DNA from 3 places in the Rossellomorea sp. FS2 genome. Region 1 is predicted to be linked to each of the others. Evidence: predicted binding sites of a transcription regulator. Region 1 holds the regulator's gene; each other region holds the start of a gene.
What was found. The regulator Rex, encoded in region 1, represses fermentation and respiration genes when NADH is low (regulators of the CRP and FNR family bind a similar motif). The targets are predictions, from matches to a motif close to TTGTGAAATATTTCACAA.
Positions count from the first base shown of each region.

Region 2: a site for Rex is predicted at 4,700-4,717, ahead of ACNA6I_RS04050 (cytochrome c oxidase subunit II). Genes of this name have one in related genera too.
Region 3: a site for Rex is predicted at 3,493-3,510, ahead of ACNA6I_RS09585 (L-lactate dehydrogenase). Genes of this name have one in related genera too.

Region 1 covers NZ_JBLRVS010000006.1:3,578-9,754, forward strand. The annotation lists gene ACNA6I_RS19195 (ABC-F family ATP-binding cassette domain-containing protein) at 1-1,909, opposite strand, end outside; gene ACNA6I_RS19200 (redox-sensing transcriptional repressor Rex) at 2,118-2,795, shown strand; gene ACNA6I_RS19205 (twin-arginine translocase TatA/TatE family subunit) at 2,850-3,020, shown strand; gene tatC (twin-arginine translocase subunit TatC) at 3,036-3,818, shown strand; gene ACNA6I_RS19215 (YdiK family protein) at 3,894-4,100, opposite strand; gene ACNA6I_RS19220 (CPBP family intramembrane glutamic endopeptidase) at 4,100-4,843, opposite strand; gene groES (co-chaperone GroES) at 5,129-5,416, shown strand; gene groL (chaperonin GroEL) at 5,478-6,177, shown strand, end outside.
Region 2 covers NZ_JBLRVS010000001.1:756,924-763,100, forward strand. The annotation lists gene ACNA6I_RS04035 (ATP-dependent DNA helicase) at 1-566, shown strand, start outside; gene ACNA6I_RS04040 (carboxypeptidase M32) at 730-2,241, shown strand; gene ACNA6I_RS04045 (b(o/a)3-type cytochrome-c oxidase subunit 1) at 2,384-4,009, opposite strand; gene ACNA6I_RS04050 (cytochrome c oxidase subunit II) at 4,020-4,496, opposite strand; gene ACNA6I_RS04055 (hypothetical protein) at 4,811-4,936, shown strand; gene ACNA6I_RS04060 (type III polyketide synthase) at 5,006-6,070, shown strand; gene ACNA6I_RS04065 (isoprenylcysteine carboxyl methyltransferase family protein) at 6,073-6,177, shown strand, end outside.
Region 3 covers NZ_JBLRVS010000001.1:1,838,340-1,844,516, forward strand. The annotation lists gene ACNA6I_RS09570 (NCS2 family permease) at 1,001-2,302, shown strand; gene ACNA6I_RS09575 (tetratricopeptide repeat protein) at 2,354-2,833, opposite strand; gene ACNA6I_RS09580 (GNAT family N-acetyltransferase) at 2,849-3,388, opposite strand; gene ACNA6I_RS09585 (L-lactate dehydrogenase) at 3,565-4,512, shown strand; gene ACNA6I_RS09590 (hypothetical protein) at 4,575-5,012, shown strand; gene ACNA6I_RS09595 (SIMPL domain-containing protein) at 5,017-5,649, shown strand; gene ACNA6I_RS09600 (NAD(P)H-dependent oxidoreductase) at 5,688-6,177, opposite strand, start outside.

The DNA.
Region 1 (6,177 bases):
GCTCCGTCCATTCTTCCAGAAGGGCATCCAGTTCCTCTTTAGCCAGGGTCAGTTCGTCATTCAGAGTCTGAACACGTTCGTGATCCTGGAAGATATCCGGATCGCACAGGAGGGTTTCTTTTTCTTCAATGGAACCTTCGAGTACGGTCATCTTTTCTTCAATCTCTTCGATGCGCCGTCTTCGTTGACGTTCAAGCTTTTTGGCTTCCTTATCGATCTTGTGCGACTGCTTCTGCTGTGTACCTTTTACAGGTTCTGCCTTGGTCTGTTCCAGGGCGGCGAGCTCTTCCTGCTCCTGTAGCTTATGAAGGTAGTAGTCATAATCCCCGAGGTATTCAGTGGATCCGCCTGTGGACAGCTCGATCACCTTGGTGGCGATCCGGTTGATGAAGTAGCGGTCATGGGATACGAACAGGATCGTGCCCGGATAGTCGATCAGGGCGTTCTCGAGGACCTCTTTGCTGTCCAGGTCGAGATGGTTCGTCGGCTCATCGAGGATGAGGACATTCCCTTTTTCCATCATCATCTTGGAGAGGGCGAGGCGGGCCTTTTCCCCTCCGCTCAGGGTGTTGACGGGCTTCAGGACGTCTTCACCCGTGAAGAGGAAGTTCCCGAGGACGGTCCTGATCTCTTTTTCGTTCCTCATCGGGTATTCATCCCATAGTTCATTGAGGACCGTCTTGTTGGAAGAAAGGTCCGCTTGCTGCTGATCATAGTAGGAGATGGATACATTGGATCCGAATTTGAAGTCCCCACTCAATGCCTGCAGTTTGTTGACCAGGGTCTTGAGGAGCGTGGACTTCCCGATCCCATTCGGTCCGACAAGGGCGATGCTGTCACCTTTCTTGATGGAGAAGTCGATATGGGAGGCGATGGCTTCCCCGTCATCATACCCGATGGTGAGGTCATTGACGTGAAGGACATCATTCCCGCTCGGGCGATCGATCTGGAAGGCGAAGGAAGCGGATTTTTCGTCACCCTGCGGCCTGTCCATGAGATCCATGCGCTCAAGTTTTTTCCGCCTGCTCTGGGCCATCTTTGTGGTGGAGGCACGGGCGATGTTGCGCTGGATGAAGTCTTCGAGCTTTGCGACCTCCTGCTGCTGGCGCTCATAGAGCTTAAGGTCCTTCTCGTAATCCAGCGCCTTCTGCTCGAGGTACTTGCTATAGTTCCCCACGAACTTCTTGCTCCGGTTGCGGGAAATCTCATACACCTGGTTCACGACGCTATCCAGGAAATAGCGGTCATGGGATACGATGAGCACGGCACCCGGATAGCCTTGAAGATATCCTTCTAGCCAGGAAAGCGTCTCGATGTCCAGATGGTTCGTCGGCTCATCGAGGATCAGGATATCGGGCTTGGTCAGGAGGAGCTTCGCAAGGGCGAGACGGGTCTTCTGTCCGCCGGAAAGGGTGGAGATTTTCGTCCCATGGTCGAAGGAAGCGAAATTCAAGCCGTGGAGGACGGAACGGATATCGGCTTCATACTGATAGCCACCGGACTCCTTGAAGGTGACTTGAAGCTCGTCATACTCCTTCAATACCCGCTGATAGCGGTCTTCATCTTCATAGACGGACGGATCCGCCATCTCTGCTTCCAATCTTCTAAGCTGCTTTTCCTGTTGGAGGAGGTGTTCGAATACCGTCAGCATCTCGTCCCAGATGGAAAGCTCCGACTCGAGACCGGTATTCTGGGCCAGGTAGCCGATGCTCACACCCTTGGGCTTCGTGATTTCTCCGGAGTCATGGGACAGCTGTCCGGCAATGATCTTCAGGAGGGTCGATTTGCCGGCACCGTTCCGTCCGACGAGGGCGACCCGGTCCCTGGTTTGGATCTCCAATTTGATATTGGTCAATATATTATCTGCACCAAAATTTTTGGTCAGCTGATTCACTTGCAGTAGAATCATGTCGGTTCACCTCTGTTTCATTAGTGCTAGTGTACCGTATTTCCCAGGTGGACGGCAATAAAAGGGGAGGAACTATGACTATTAATCTGGATACAAATAGGATAGAATAGAGTGTATGATGGAAAATAGATAAAAGATATACCTTCTTTTTGGAAGCGCTGACAGACCAAAAGGAAGAGGGTTTATAAGATGTGGGGGAATACAAGAGATGAATCAGGAAACAACGAAAATTCCACAGGCAACGGCCAAGCGCCTTCCGCTATACTACCGTTTCATCAAGAATCTGTATGCTTCAGGGAAGCAGCGGGTATCGTCGAAGGAGTTAAGCGAAGCCGTGAAAGTGGATTCCGCGACCATCCGGAGGGATTTCTCCTATTTTGGGGCGTTAGGGAAGAAGGGCTATGGGTATAATGTGAATTATCTCTTATCCTTTTTCAGGGAAACGCTTGACCAGGATGAACTGACGAAGGTCGTATTGATCGGCGTGGGGAATCTCGGAACGGCTTTTCTTCATTACAATTTCATAAAGAATAACAATACAAAGATCGAAATGGCCTTCGAGGTGGATGAAGCGAAGGTGGGGACGGAAATCAGCGATGTGCCCGTCCACCATATGGATGAGCTTGAGGAGAAGCTGAAGGGGATGGATATCGAAGTTGCGATCCTGACCGTGCCGGCCTCATCTGCTCAAAATATCACAGATCGCCTTGTGTCTTCGAAGATCAAGGGGATCCTGAACTTCACACCGGCACGCCTGACGGTTCCTGATCATATCAGGGTCCATCATATCGATCTGGCAGTGGAACTTCAGTCACTTGTCTATTTCCTCAAGCATTACTCAGGGGAAGACACGGAAATGTCACAAGATGGAATCGTAACGGAATAGAAAATTCTGACCATTTGCGTTATGATAGAAGAATATAAGGGGAGGTGTCTCATTATGGTAGGTCCTGGAAGTATGGTGCTGATTGCAGTGGTGGCCCTTTTGATTTTCGGCCCGAAAAAATTACCGGAGCTTGGGAAAGCAGCCGGCAATACACTACGTGAATTCAAAAACGCAACCAAAGGCTTAGCGGATGATGAAGACGATAAGAACAAAAGTGCCAAGTAAAGTAGGATGAACGCCATGAGTCAAACCCAAAAGGATATGACAGTCTTTGAGCATATAGGAGAATTGCAGAAACGACTCATGTTTGTAGTCGTTTTCTTCTTGTTAGCCGTTGTGGCAAGCTTCTTCCTTGCCGAACCGCTCATCAAGTATCTGCAGCATGCGGACGAAGCGAAAGAAATGACGATGAATGCCTTCCGTGTGACGGATCCCCTGAAGATCTACATGGAGATGATCATGTTCATCGCGGTCATCATGACGTCACCAGTCATCCTTTATCAGGTGTGGTCCTTTGTGTCGCCCGGTCTTTATGACAAGGAGCGGAAGGTGACCCTGAGCTACATACCGGTATCGGTCCTCCTGTTCCTCGGTGGACTGGCATTCTCATACTTCATCCTGTTCCCGTATGTTGTATCGTTCATGATGAGGCTATCAGGCGATCTCGATATCCAGCAGGTGATCGGGATCAATGAGTACTTCCAATTCCTCTTCCAGATTACGATCCCATTCGGCCTGCTATTCCAGCTGCCCGTGGTGATGCTGTTTCTGACGAGGCTCGGGATCATCACGCCGATGATGATGGCGAAGGCGAGGAAAGCGGCTTACTTCGTGCTGTTGGTGATTGCCGCCTTCATCACGCCTCCGGACATCGTCTCCCATATGATGGTGACCCTCCCGCTGTTGATCCTCTATGAGATCAGCATAGGGATCTCACGAATCGGATATAGGAAGTACCTACAGGCGGAACAGCAGATGGAAATTGAACGCGTGGAAGAAGAACTCAATCAACACAAAGGCTGATTCAGCCAAAAAAACCGGATCCACCGATCTTCATGGAACGAAGTCGGATGGATCCGGTTTTTGTTTTAACTAAGCTTACTTCTTCTGGTTCAGCTGCTGCTTGATCCTGAAGTGGAGAAGGACCATGCGTATGCCGGAACCGAAGTCCAGGGTGGCAAGGAAGATCAGCATATAGGTGAAAAATCCCCAGCCTGTGTCCCGGACCGTGTGGATGGCAAAATAGGTGAACAGCACCCCAAGAAGAATGTAAATCACGCCGGAGAACAGGGGTGATCGTCTCATTATAGGAAACCTCCAATAAATCCTTGTATTTTTTCAGCTTCATTCATGATCTTTTCAATTTCATCCCGGTAGACGGTCTGCATGATGACCACCATCGTATTCATGGCCACGTGGGCGCAGATCGGTACGAGGATCCGTTTCGTTCTTACATATAGGAAGGCGAACGTGAAGCCCATGGCAGAGTACAGGATCACATGCACCGGCTCGAAGTGGGCAAGGGCGAAGATCACGGAACTGATCAATGCGGCGAAGAAAAAGTTCATTCGCTGATAGAGTGCCCCAAAAATGATCTTCCTGAACACGATTTCTTCCAGGATCGGCCCGATGATGGCGACGACGATCATGGCAAGGGGAACATTGTCCACGATGCCCATGATGTTCTGGGTGTTTTCAGAACCGGCCTGGATGCCGAGAAGGGTCTCGATCTGGATGGCGATGGCTTGTGCGAAGAACGCCATGAAGATCCCGACAACGGCCCAGACGACGGAAATCCCGGCGCCTGCAGGGGCAGAGCGTTCGAGCTTGAGTTTCGATGGTGCGCTTTTTCGCAGGATGAGCAGGACGATGATCAGGGTCGCGGCGAAGCTGAAGATCAGCCAGGAACCGACGGCCACCTGCTGCATGTATTCTTTAGTCTGTCCAAACACTTCTGTGCCGGCCTTATAAAACAGGAGCGGTCCAACCGCACCGGCGAGCTGCATAACAACATAGGCGATCAAAATGTATCCATAATGTTTATTCAACGTTTTATCTCCTTTTAAGCAAGCCTTAGGCCTGACAGGACAGACCCTTGTACAATTCTACTAATAAATGCGGAACTGTTCAAATCTCACGGTCATGGGAATATTGCCGGGAATCGCCACATAGGATAGTGAGGTGTGAAAAAAGGGGGAAAATGACGAAAAAATTTTTAAGCAGGACTCTTGCAAAATGAAAACGAATTATTTAATATAATAACTGTGTTAGCACTCATGATAAGCGAGTGCTAATAAAACCTAATCTACATATTTTCAAGGAGGTTGTTTCACTTGTTAAAACCACTAGGTGATCGCGTCGTAATCGAGCTAGTCGAAACAGAAGAAAAGACAGCAAGCGGTATCGTACTCCCGGATTCTGCTAAGGAAAAACCGCAAGAAGGTAAGATTGTCGCTGTAGGTACAGGTCGCGTCCTTGACAACGGTGAGCGCGTCGCTCTTGAAGTGTCTGTAGGCGATCGAATCATCTTCAGTAAATACTCTGGTACAGAAGTGAAATACCAAGGCACAGAATATCTCATCCTTCGTGACAACGATATCCTTGCCATCGTAGGCGAATAATTAATCGAACCAACACATATACGCACCAACCATGAACTGATATTAAAGGAGGACGTTTGAAATGGCTAAAGAAATTAAATTCAGCGAAGAAGCACGCCGTTCCATGCTTCGCGGGGTAGACCAATTAGCAAACGCAGTAAAAGTAACACTTGGACCAAAAGGTCGCAATGTTGTACTTGAGAAGAAGTTCGGTTCTCCACTCATCACCAATGATGGTGTAACCATTGCGAAAGAAATCGAGCTTGAAGATGCATTCGAAAACATGGGTGCGAAGCTTGTAGCGGAAGTCGCAAGCAAAACAAACGAAATCGCCGGTGACGGTACGACGACTGCAACGGTCCTAGCGCAAGCGATGATCCGTGAAGGGCTTAAAAACGTAACAGCAGGAGCAAACCCTGTCGGCGTACGTAAAGGGATCGAGAAGGCTGTCCAAGGGGCTGTCGAAGAGCTGAAAGCCATCTCTAAACCAATCGAAGGCAAAGACTCCATCGCACAAGTTGCAGCGATCTCTGCAGCGGACGAAGAAGTCGGCCAATTGATTGCTGAAGCCATGGAGCGCGTAGGTAACGACGGTGTCATCACGATCGAAGAATCCAAAGGATTCACGACTGAGCTTGACGTTGTGGAAGGTATGCAGTTCGACCGTGGATATGCATCTCCATACATGGTGACAGACTCAGACAAAATGGAAGCGGTCCTTGATAATCCGTACATCCTGATCACGGACAAAAAGATCGGCAACATCCAGGAAGTCCTTCCTG
Region 2 (6,177 bases), on a different contig from region 1:
TCGAATCCCCCTATGAGTACGACGAAGTGATGAGTGTAAGCCTGCCCCATGTACAACGGTCCGAATCATACGGCTATATTGACAGCCGATTGATTGACCATGGAGGAAGGTCCCTCGTGTTGTTCAACTCAAAAGAAGAAATGGAAGCCTTCAGGAAACATATGAATGAACGGGAGGTACCCTTCGAAGTGATCTATGAGGGAGACAGGGAGATCAGTGATACGGTCAGGCGCTTCCAGGAAGATGAAACTTCCGTACTGTGCTCCTATCATTTATGGGAGGGTCTCGATATCCCGGGTTCATCCCTTTCGCAAGTGGTGATCCATTCCCTGCCGTTCCCGCCGAAGGATCCCGTTTTCGATGCAAAGCGGAAGCACAGCGGCAACGCTGTGGCAGAAGTCGATATCCCGTATATGCTGCTCCGTCTTCGCCAGGGAATCGGACGCCTGATCAGAACGGAAGGCGACCATGGAAGCATCCATATCCTCCTGAATGAAAGCGACCGGGCTTACCAAAAAGAAGTACAGGCGATCCTGCCTGTGAGCGTTGAATCCATCGAAGCATGATGTTACCGGCTCCAATCCGTCCTGTCTCAGGGCGGAGGGGGCCGTTTTTCATGTTGAACCGGCTTTACGTCCTGCAGGTGAAAGCCCTGTTGTTTTTCAAGAGTGAATCATCTGCCTAGTCTGACTTTTGTGGTAAGATAGGAGGGTGAAGGGGGAATGAAGCATGAATAAGGAAGAGATAAAAAAAGTGAGTGGTGCATTCAAGGAATACTCAAGTAAGATGAGCGCCTATAATGAAGCACTGGGACTCATGTTCTGGGACTTGAGGACGGGTGCACCGAAAAAGGGTGCCTCACAGCGTTCCGAAGTAATCGGGATGCTTTCGTCTGAAGTATTCGAAATGTCCACATCAAGTGAGATGGCAGCCTATCTGGCGAAGCTGACGCCGGTCGCCGACGATCTTGATGAGATCACGTGTGCCCTGTTGGAAGAATGTCAAAAGGAGTACGACCGGAATAAGAAGATCCCGGCCAAGGAATACCGGGACTATGTCGTCCTTCAGTCCAAGGCTGAAGGGATCTGGGAAGAGGCAAAAGAAAAAGGCGACTTCTCTATGTTCCAGCCGTATCTTGAAAAATTGGTTTCCACTACGAAACGGTTCATCGATTATTGGGGATACGGAGAAAATAAATATGATACCCTGCTCGACTTATACGAACCAGGCGTGACGGTCGATGTACTGGATGAAGTGTTCAGTGACCTCAAAGGGAAAATCGTCCCTCTCGTACATAAAATATCGAATGCAGAAGCGCCGCGGACGGAGTTCCTTTTCGATCATTTCCCTAAGGAAAAGCAAAAGGAATTCAGTCTCAAGGTCCTCGAGCAGATGGGGTATGATTTCAGTGCAGGGCGCCTCGATGAAACGGTCCATCCCTTTGCCATCGGCTTGAATCCCGGGGATGTAAGGGTCACCACCAAATACGATGAAAAAGACTGGCGGACGGCCGTCTTCGGTACCATCCATGAAGGAGGCCATGCACTCTATGAGCAAAATATATCAGAAAAGCTCATCGGGACGCCTCTTTGTACAGGTACCTCCATGGGAATCCACGAATCTCAGTCACTTTTCTATGAAAATTTCGTGGGCAGGAATCTTTCCTTCTGGAAAAAGAACTATGCTACATTGAAGGATTTCAGCACCGGACAATTCGATGAGGTGGACCTCGAAGCCTTTTACCGTGCCATCAATGAATCCAAGCCTTCCCTGATCCGGATCGAAGCAGATGAATTGACGTATGCCCTGCATATCATCATCCGATATGAAATCGAGAAAGGTCTCTTCAACGACGAGATCGAAGTAAAAGATCTCCCGCGCATCTGGAATGAAAAATATGAAGAATATCTCGGCATCCGTCCAACCCATGATGGGGAGGGAGTCCTGCAGGATGTGCACTGGGCCGGAGGAAGCTTCGGGTATTTCCCTTCCTACGCACTTGGGTATATGTACGCTGCCCAGTTCAGGGAAGCCATGAGAGAAGACATCCCGAACTTCGATCAGCTTTTGGAAGAGGGGAATCTCGTCCCCGTGAAGGAATGGTTGACGGAGAGGGTTCATCAATGGGGCAAACTGAAGAAGCCATTGGAAATCCTTGAAGACGTCACCGGTGAGGGCTTGAATGCCAAATACCTCGCGGACTACCTCATCGAGAAGTATGCCGGCGTCTATGCTCTCTGATCAGGACGAAGCGGTTAGCACCAATATAAATCCGAACGGATTCGACTTTCTCCAGGGAAAGTCGAATCATCGTTTGGATTTTTTTTATCCCTCTTTATTCCGAAACACCAGTGAACACATCTCCATGCTCACTTACTTCCCGTCACCAAAGGCGATATCCCTTCGAGGCGGGGGGCGCCTGTTGGATCATATCGATGAAAGGGACACTGTAAGCGATCAGGATCAGGGCGGTGAGGATGGTCAGCCAGATCCGCCAGTCCTCAAGGGCTTTCGGGGTCTGTGCAGATCCGGATTCAGCGACTGGAAATGCCTCGCTGCCTTTTGGGGCAAAGAAAGCAAGGTTCACTACGATATAGAGGACAAGGATGATGCCGATGAAAAGAATCGTTCCTCCTATTGCCTGTGCTGCCTGATATGGGATCCAGCCGAGTGCCTGTGGGGCATCCCCGTAAGTGGAGAATGAGGACCTTCGCGGTGCTCCGAGTAATCCGGCAGCGTGCATGGACAGGGACATGATCCCCATCCCCACAGTCCAAACGATTGCCTGGATGATGGCAAGTCTGTTCATCTCTTTTGTCAGGACCCGTCCCGTAAGGTGGGGGATGAGCCAATAGGAGATTCCGAAAAACGTCAAAACGACGGTTGTCGCAAGGGTGAGGTGGAAATGACCCGTCACCCAGATGGTGTTGTGGACCACCTGGTTCATCTGATTGGAGGCGTTGATCAATCCTCCTGCACCGGCAGGTATGAAAGCAAGCATCCCGATGAAGGGAACCATAAAGCGTGAATCCTTCCAGGGAAGCTTGCGTATCCAGCCGAATAATCCCTTCGCCCCGAGCTCCCTCCCCCTGATTTCAAATGTGGCAAAGAGAGAAAAGGCGGTCATGAGGGAGGGGATGACCACCATGAATGTGAGCACAACCTGGAGGTACTTCCAAAAGGCATCGATTCCAGGTTCGACCAGCTGATGATGGAATCCGACGGGGATCGAGAACAGCAAAAACAAGAGAAATGACAATCTTGCTAGTGAGTCTGAAAACACCCTGCCTCCGATGACCTTCGGGATGACGGCATACCATGCCATATAAGCAGGAAGCAGCCAAAAATACACAAGTGGATGACCGAAATACCAGAATAGCGTACGACTTGTGAGAACATCGACGCGCTCCACGATGCCGAGGGACCAAGGGAGAAGCTGAAAGAGCACGGTCCCCGCTACCCCGAGTGTTGCAATGATCCAGAGTACGATCGTGATAATCGCCATGAAGGTCAACAATGGGCTCGTCTGACCAGGGTGTTCTTTCCTCCAGTGACGATAAACGGAAATCATGGCACCCCCGGATAGCCAGCTCCCCACGATCACCAAAGTGAGGCCGAGGTAAAAAAGCCAATGGGCCTGGAGCGGGGCATAAAATGTATAGAGCACGGTGGCTTCATTCAACAGGATCATGGTGGCACTCATGAGTGTCCCTGTGAGCATGATCCAAAACCCCAGCCAACCCAATGCGATCGACCTGTTGGAGTATGGGCCGGCAGTCCGGATAATGGAGGCATGAAGGAAGCCGATAATGAAGAAAGTGGTGAGGATCAACCCTAAAAGCACCCCGTGCACGGTAAGGATCTGATAGTAGCCGATCCCTGCAGGCAGGGTCAAGCCCCCTGAGCGGACCAGAACCTGCAGGAGACCCGCCAGTCCGCCCAGTGCCAGGGCTGTATAAGCGACATACAAATGGGCGAGAGAGAGGCTTCTACCCCGCGTGTCAGTCATCTTTTTCACATTAGTCTACCACCTTCAGCATGGATTTCATCGTATGGTGTCCCGCCCCGCAGTATTCATTGCACACAATCAGGAATTCCCCTGTCTGATCGAGGGTGGTCACATATTCATTGATGTACCCGGGTTCAAGCATCATGTTGATGTTGGTGCCCGCCACTTCGAATCCGTGGATCACATCTTTCGTTGTAGCCATGATCTTTACCTTTGAACCCTTCGGAACGGTAAATTCCGCGGGCTCATAGTGAAAAGCAGAGGCGACGATCACTAATTCATAATCCCAGTCCTTTCCGCTCACCTCTTTCAGGCCCGGTTGGTCGAAGGGTGCTGTTGCATCCACCCGTTCAGGATCGATATACGCTTTGGCACTCGGTGGCTTATGGCCTTGATGAAAGGCGCTGACGCCGAGAATGAGCAAGAAAAGGATCAGGGCACCCGTCCCAAGCGTCAACCACCATTTTTCATAACGGTGCATATGCATGACAAATCACTCCCTGCGTTAAAATCGCGACATGAATAATAAGAATACCCCTATCCAGCTCACCGCCAAAAAGAGTCCCAACACCAGTACGGACACGAAGGTCCCCTGTAAGGAGCTATCTCTTTTTTGAGGATCTTTCATCTTCTTCACCCCAATCCTGATTGTTCCTTCCCCATCATCTTAGCTGAACCGCGGGGAATCATCTGTGATATAAGTCACACTACTTTTGAACAGAATGTGAAGAACGTGAAGATTTCGTTGCCTTGAGGAAGGAAATTCGGCATATAGTATTAAAAAGGACTGGGGGAATGAATATGAAACGGTTTTATTGCAGCCACTGCTGCTTTCTTTATGTGAGGAAACAGGCGTGCAGATTCTGCCTGGCGATGGCGGATACCGAAATTGATATCATCCTTCACCATCAGCCTAAAAAGACATGAGTGCATGCATGGTTCCGTCATGAACAGGGGATTCTATCCATATCTGTAAGATAAGGAGATGGATTGAGCGTGCCTGTCATCTATTCAGTTGAAACGGCGATCCCCCCGCATCGGATCGATCAGGAGGATGCGTCTGTTTTCGCCAAACAGCTTTTTCAGGAAAGTTTCAAAGATATCGACCGACTGTTGACCGTATTCCAAAATGGGGAGATCAACAGCAGGTATTTTGTAAAGGATTTGGAGTGGTTCGGCAGTCCGCACTCCTTCGAAGAGAAAAATGGGGAATACATCGAGCTGGCTGTGAAATACGGCAAAGAGGCTGTAACAAAAGCGCTTGAAACGATAGGGGGTGGCCCCGTGGAGGCGATATTCACCATCTCCACCTCTGGGATTGCGACACCTTCCATCGAAGCAAGGATCATGAATGAGCTCGGTCTTGATCCACATATTAAACGAATCCCGATCTGGGGTCTCGGCTGCGCAGGAGGAGCGAGCGGCCTGGCAAGGGCCAATGAGTATTGCCGTGCCTTTCCATCCTCGACGGTGCTCGTTCTCGCCATCGAACTTTGTTCCCTCACCTTCCAGCACGGGGACCGGTCTAAAAGCAATCTGATCGGGACATCCTTATTTGCCGACGGTATCGGGTGTGCCGTCCTGTGCGGAGATGAAAGTCCCCTCCTGCAAAAACGAGATAAGCCGCTCCCTCGGGTCATCTCGACTCGTTCAACCCTCCTGCGGGACTCTCTGGACGTCATGGGGTGGGAAGTCAGGAATGAAGGACTGTATGTCGTATTTTCGAAGTCCATCCCAAATCTCGTAGAAACATGGCTGAGACCGAATGTGGAAGAGTTCCTCCGAAAAGAAGGAGTGGGCCTTGCCGATATCCGGCAATTCGTCGCCCACCCCGGGGGGAAGAAAGTGCTCGATGCGTATGAAAAATCACTCGGGTTCGCCAAAGCCATGTTGGCCCCGTCACTTGCTGTCCTGCAGGAATACGGGAATATGTCGTCCGCAACGATCCTGTATGTGATGAAGGAAATGGTGCATGCAGGAAAGGATGGGGAGCTGGGCCTTGCCATGGCACTTGGACCGGGATTCAGCTCCGAACTATTGTTGCTCAGGTGGGAGGGATGAACATGTTTGGTGTCATATTCCTCATCCTGATCCTCCAGAGGCTGGGAGAACTCATCATCGCCCATTCCAATGAAAAATGGATGAAGGAGCGGGGAGGTATAGAATAC
Region 3 (6,177 bases), on a different contig from region 1:
ACAAGTAAAAATGTGTGAAAACCACAATCTTCCTACCACCAAAAGCACAGCGCAGCGAGGGCCGGACGACTCCGATGGGAATAGAGGGATGATCGAGACCCCGCAGGCACGAGGAGACTCGACTCCCTCCCCACGGAAACCGGCCGGCCGCAGCGGAACGGAACGTCCTTATGCAGATTCATACACAAAAAGAAATGCTGTGATGACTAGCACTCACTCTCACAAACAATAAGGAGAAATGTGCGAAATCACCATCTTCCTACCACCAAAAGTGCAGTGCAGCGGAGGCCGGACGACTCCGATGGGAATAGAGGGATGATCGAGACCCCGCAGGCACGAGGAGGCTCGACTCCCTCCCCACGGAAAGCGGCCGGCCGCAGCGAAACGGAACGTCCATATGCAAATTCACACACAAAAAGAAATGCTGTGATGACTAGCGCTCATTCCCACAAACAATAAGGAGAAATGTGTGGAAATCACCATCTCCCTACCACCAAAAGTGCAGTGCAGCGGAGGCCGGACCACTCCGATGGGAATAGAAGGATGATCGAGACCCCGCAGGCACGAGGAGGCTAGACTCACTCCCCACGGAAATCGGCCGGCCGCAGCGGAACGGAACGTCCATATGCAAATTCACACACAAAAAGAAATGCTGTGATGACTAGCACTCACTCTCACAAACCATAAGGAGAAATGTGTGGAAATCACCATCTCCCCTACCACCAAAAGTGCAGTGCAGCGGAGGCCGGACGACTCCGATGGGAATAGAGGGATGATCGAGACCCCGCAGGCACGAGGAGGCTAGACTCCCTCCCCACGGAAAGCGGCCGGCCGCAGCGGAACGGAACGTCCATGTGCAGATCCAATCAATACCCACCCCCTTCAGAACCAACACAAAAATATAAAAAATTTGTCGATACCTATTGAAAAACGATGTATTACCGAATATTATAGTAGTTGTGCTTTTTAATCGTTCGTTTTTATTGGAGGTATTACACTAATGTTTAAATTAAAGGAAAACGGCACGTCAACCAAGACAGAAATCCTTGCCGGACTGACCACGTTCTTAACAATGGCTTACATCGTCGTCGTCAATCCGATCATCCTTTCCGATGCAGGGGTGCCGTTCGACCAGGTATTCATGGCCACCATCATCTCGGCAGCTGTCGGTACGCTCTGGATGGCACTGTTCGCCAACTATCCGATTGCCATCGCCCCAGGAATGGGATTGAATGCCTACTTTACATATTCCGTTGTCGGAGGGCATGAAGATATTTCGTACTCTGTTGCCTTTGCAGCAGTATTCGTAGCCGGTATCATCTTCATCATCCTTTCGCTGACACCGTTCCGTAAGAAATTGATCGAAGCCATACCGCAAAACCTTAAACATGGGATCACAGCCGGTATCGGTCTCTTCATCGCGTTTATCGGTCTTCGTTTATCCGGACTGATCCAAGCTGATCCGTCCAATCTCGTTAAACTCGGGGACCTGCATTCTTCGTCTGCCATCCTTGCTCTGATCGGACTGGCTGTCACCCTCGTCCTCATGGTCCTAAATGTACATGGGGCGCTGTTCATCGGGATGATCATCACGGCCATTGTTGCATTCTTCACTGGTGACCTGTCGTTCAAGGAAGGCTTCGTCGCCATGCCTCATCTGCCTGAAGGGCTGATCATCTCTAACCCGATCACTGCATTCACCGATGTGATTCAGCACAGCTTGTACGCTGTCGTATTCTCCTTCTTGCTTGTGACCATCTTTGATACGACGGGTACGATGGTCGGTGTTGCCCAGCAGGCCGGGCTCCTTAAAAACAATGAAATGCCGCGTGCCCGCGAAGCACTCCTTGCTGATTCACTCGGGACGACTGTCGGAGCTATGTTCGGTACGAGTCCTACCAGTGCCTTCGTTGAATCATCCGCAGGGGTATCAGCAGGAGGACGTACAGGATTGACCTCTCTTACAGTGGCTGTACTATTCATCGTTTCAGCGTTTTTCGGTCCTCTTGTGAGTGCCGTTTCGGGATTATCCGCCATCACGGCTCCAGCTTTGATCATCGTAGGAAGCCTGATGATCGGAAGCATTTCCCACATCAAATGGGACGAGCTCGATGAAGCTTTCCCGGCATTCCTCATCATTCTAAGCATGCCTCTTACTTCGAGCATCGCTACAGGGATTGCACTCGGGTTCATCTCTTACCCTCTCCTGAAAGTGGCCAAAGGAAAATGGCGTGAAGTCCATCCCCTTGTGTATATCTTTGCCGTGCTGTTCTTCTATCAGCTGGCATTCATCCCTCATTAAAGAGGAAAGGCAGCTCCCACGACGGGAGCTGCCTTTTTTGGTTTGATTGCTTTACCACGTACGATCAAGGTCCAAGCTGTAGTACTTGATCGGGGTTGCATATGATTGAATCGATTCATCGGAAGAAGTGTCACACAGCTGTCCCAACAGCAGTTCCATTGCCTTCTTCGACTCTCCAAGGTTATACAGCGTCATGCTGTAGAAGACAGTCATTGCCCGGTCTCCGTGCCGTTCAATACCTTCCTCAAGCACTTCTTTTGATTTTTCATACTTCCCGAGGGCACGGTAGGTGCTCCCGAGTCCCGTGTAAGCACCGATCGACTCTTCCTCATCCAACCCATATTTCAATGCTTTTTCATAATACTCTACGGCTTCCTCTTCAAGCCCTGATGCGTCATGACTCCAGGCACATTGATAGTGCAGGATTCCACTGTCGGGGTATTGGGCGATCAGCTCTTTCAGTATTCTGATCGACTCCCCTGTATTCCCTGATCGTCTTGCTTCAATCGCTTTTTTCATTGCATCTTCCATATCCACCCATCCATTTCAATCCGGTATGTATTCCATCAGCCAGCAGTCGTGCCATTCACCTTCGTGCAGCTCATTTTGAGGAAGGATCCGTGCTTTGCTGTAGCCGCATTTTTCATAGCATCTGATTGCCCTTCGATTCCATGTCATCGGATCCATCACCAGTCGGTGCAGGCCTTTTTCAAGCATAAAATATTCCACCATGGCCTTGATCATCAGGGTGCCCACGCCTTTATTCCAGTACCGTGAATCTCCTATGAATTGATCGGTCCCGTAGATGAATTCATCAAGATTCGTATATCCATAGCGCTGCTTGGTCTCATCGTCCAATGGATAGTATTGGAGATAACCGACCTTCTCCCCTTTATATTGAACGATGCAGGCGACCTTCTCTTTATCGTCATTATAAAAAGCTTCCTTCACCATCTCATGGGTAAAGGGTTTGTCCCTTCCTTCGTAATACTCAAGGATCCGCGGATCGTTCAGCCAGTTATAAAGAAATTCGGCATCTTCTTCCTTCAGCGGCCGGACCTTGATATCACCTTTCTCATAACGCATCGTGCATCCCTCCTATGGACTTATTCCCCGCAGCTTCGGGGAATCCCTTTAAAGTTGTCGAAATTTCGTGTTGGAAATTCAATTTGGAGTATGCTATTATAAGTTTGTGAAATACTTCACATTATCAACATCAACTTACCACTTTCATAAATCCAATCAAAAAGGGAGTATGACAGATGAAAACAAATAAAGTCGTATTGATCGGAACAGGCTTTGTCGGTTCAAGCTATGCTTTTGCCCTTCTCAATCAAAATCTTGTCCATGAGCTCGTGATGATCGACATGAACGTCGAAAAAGCCATGGGAGACGCCATGGACCTTAATCATGGCCTCGCATTCTCTTCCCCAATGAAGATACGTGCAGGAGCCTACAGCGACTGCCGCGATGCAGATCTTGTCGTGATCACCGCTGGGGCCAATCAAAAACCCGGTGAAACGAGGTTGGATCTTATTGATAAGAACGTCCGGATCTTTAAAACCATTGTCGATTCGGTGATGGAGAGCGGCTTTGATGGTATCTTCCTCGTGGCCACCAATCCCGTCGATCTATTAAGCTATGCCACCTGGACTTTCTCCGGGCTCCCAAAGGAAAGGGTGATCGGCTCAGGGACGATCCTTGATACCGCAAGGCTACGCTACCTGCTGGGTGAATACTTTCACCTTGATACGCGGAACATCCATGCCTATATCATGGGCGAACACGGCGACACCGAATTTCCGGTCTGGAGTCACGCCACCATCGGGGCCAGCGCCCTTGGTGACCTGGTCGATCTTACGGATCCACAGGTCCAGAGCGATCTTCAGGACCTTTTTGAAAACGTCAGGGATGCTGCCTACCATATCATTGAGAAAAAAGGGGCCACCTACTACGGGATTGCCATGGGATTGGCCCGTCTCACCAAAGCTATACTGAATGATGAGAACAGCATCCTTACCATCTCTTCTCTCCTGGATGGGGAGTATGGGCAGCACGGTCTCTATACCGGGGTGCCTGCCATCATCAATCGACAAGGCATCAGGAAGGTGGTCGAACTTCCCCTGGATGAAACGGAGCAGAAGCAATTCAAGAGATCCATTGATACGTTGAAGCACGCCATGAGTACCGGTTTCCCTTCTGATTTATAGACACGCACACACGAACCTCCTCCTCATACAATGATACCAACATGAATGGAGGAGGTTCTATTATGTACGATCAGCGACAATTCCTACCCGGTTTTCCCGGTGGAGGAGGTTCCGGAGGCAGTGGCTTCCCTTCCATCCCCGGACTTCCAAATGTATTCCCGCCATCCCCGCCACCTGGGCAAGGGGGCAGCAGCGGGCCCCCATCGCCTTCTCAGGGCGGTGGACAAAATCAGCCGCCACCTGGACCTCCACCTAACTTCCAGCCTCAGAAGACCGTCATGCAGGGCGGCCCTGGAGGAACGTCGACGTTTGCCGTGGACCCGGGTTCAATCCGGAGATGCCTGTTCCGCTATACCTATATCTGGCTCAACCGGGATGCTTTCTGGTTCTACCCTGTCTTCCTCGGCAGAAGGTCCATAGCAGGGTGGAGATGGATCGGATTCACATGGGTGTATTTCGGAATCGATCTCGATAAAATCGAATCCTTCACATGTGTATAACACGATGTTTCCATACATGCGCGTGACCGATTCCCGTGGGACCATCACCGTATCAGGAGAACACACCTCTTATGGAGCGCCTGATGAAGCCCTGCTCACATTAGGGGTGATGACTGAAGGCCCCGATCTGCAAAAAGCCCAGCAGGAAAATAACGAAAACATAAAGAACATAGTCGGGACGCTTCAAGCAAACGGAGTTTCAAAAAGTGATATACAGACGGCAAACTATCAGATCATCCCCCGCTATTCCTTTGAAGATGGAAAGCAGATCTTTAACGGATATGAAGTCGTGAATATTCTGCGCATCCACCTTAGAAGCATTGAAAGGGCGGGAAAGATCATCGATGACGCCGTGAAGGCCGGAGCAAACCGGGTGGAAGGGATCCAGTTCCTCTCCTCCCATTCCACTGCCCTTTATCAGCATGCCCTTGAACAAGCGTTTCAGGATGCCCTGGCAAAGGCCACGGTCCTTGCCAGGCAGTCTGGTCAGGAGCTGGTGCCTGATCCGCTTTCTATCAAAGAAGGTCAATCCGTTGAGTTCCCTTCCCCTATGAAGCTCGCAGTTCAGGAATCTGCCATCCTGCCGGGTGAAATATCCGTTAAGGCTTCACTCATCGTTACGTTTACTACGCATTGATTTCACAAAAAAACGGCTTCCAGGAGCCGTTTTTTTTATTACTTTTTAATATAATCCGCAAGCCTCTCGGCAGACCGGGCCACTCCTTCTTCATCCAGCATCCTGACGCCTTGCTCGATGAATGCCGGAAGAAACGTCGTTCCGATCAGATTCGATGTTGCCTGGAACGGCTTCAATAGCTCGCTCATGGAATAATGGTTCTTTCCTCCAGCCTGGTAGGCCTCTGCCGGTGAACCCGTAGACGTCGCAATCAGAAGTTCTTTGCCATGAAGCTTCGTACCTTGGCTGCCGTATGCCCAACCATAGGTCAACACGGCATCGATCCATTCCTTCATCAGCGCAGGGGCACTGTACCAGTAGAAAGGGAACTGCAGGACGATCCTATCGTGTTCTTCGACCAACTTCTGCTCACGTGTTACGTCAATTTGGAAATCCGGATATTCGCGGTAAAGGTCGTGGACCGTCACATCGCCCTCTTCCTCCAGCCTCTTTACCCAGGCTTTGTTGACGATTGATTCGTCCATTCGC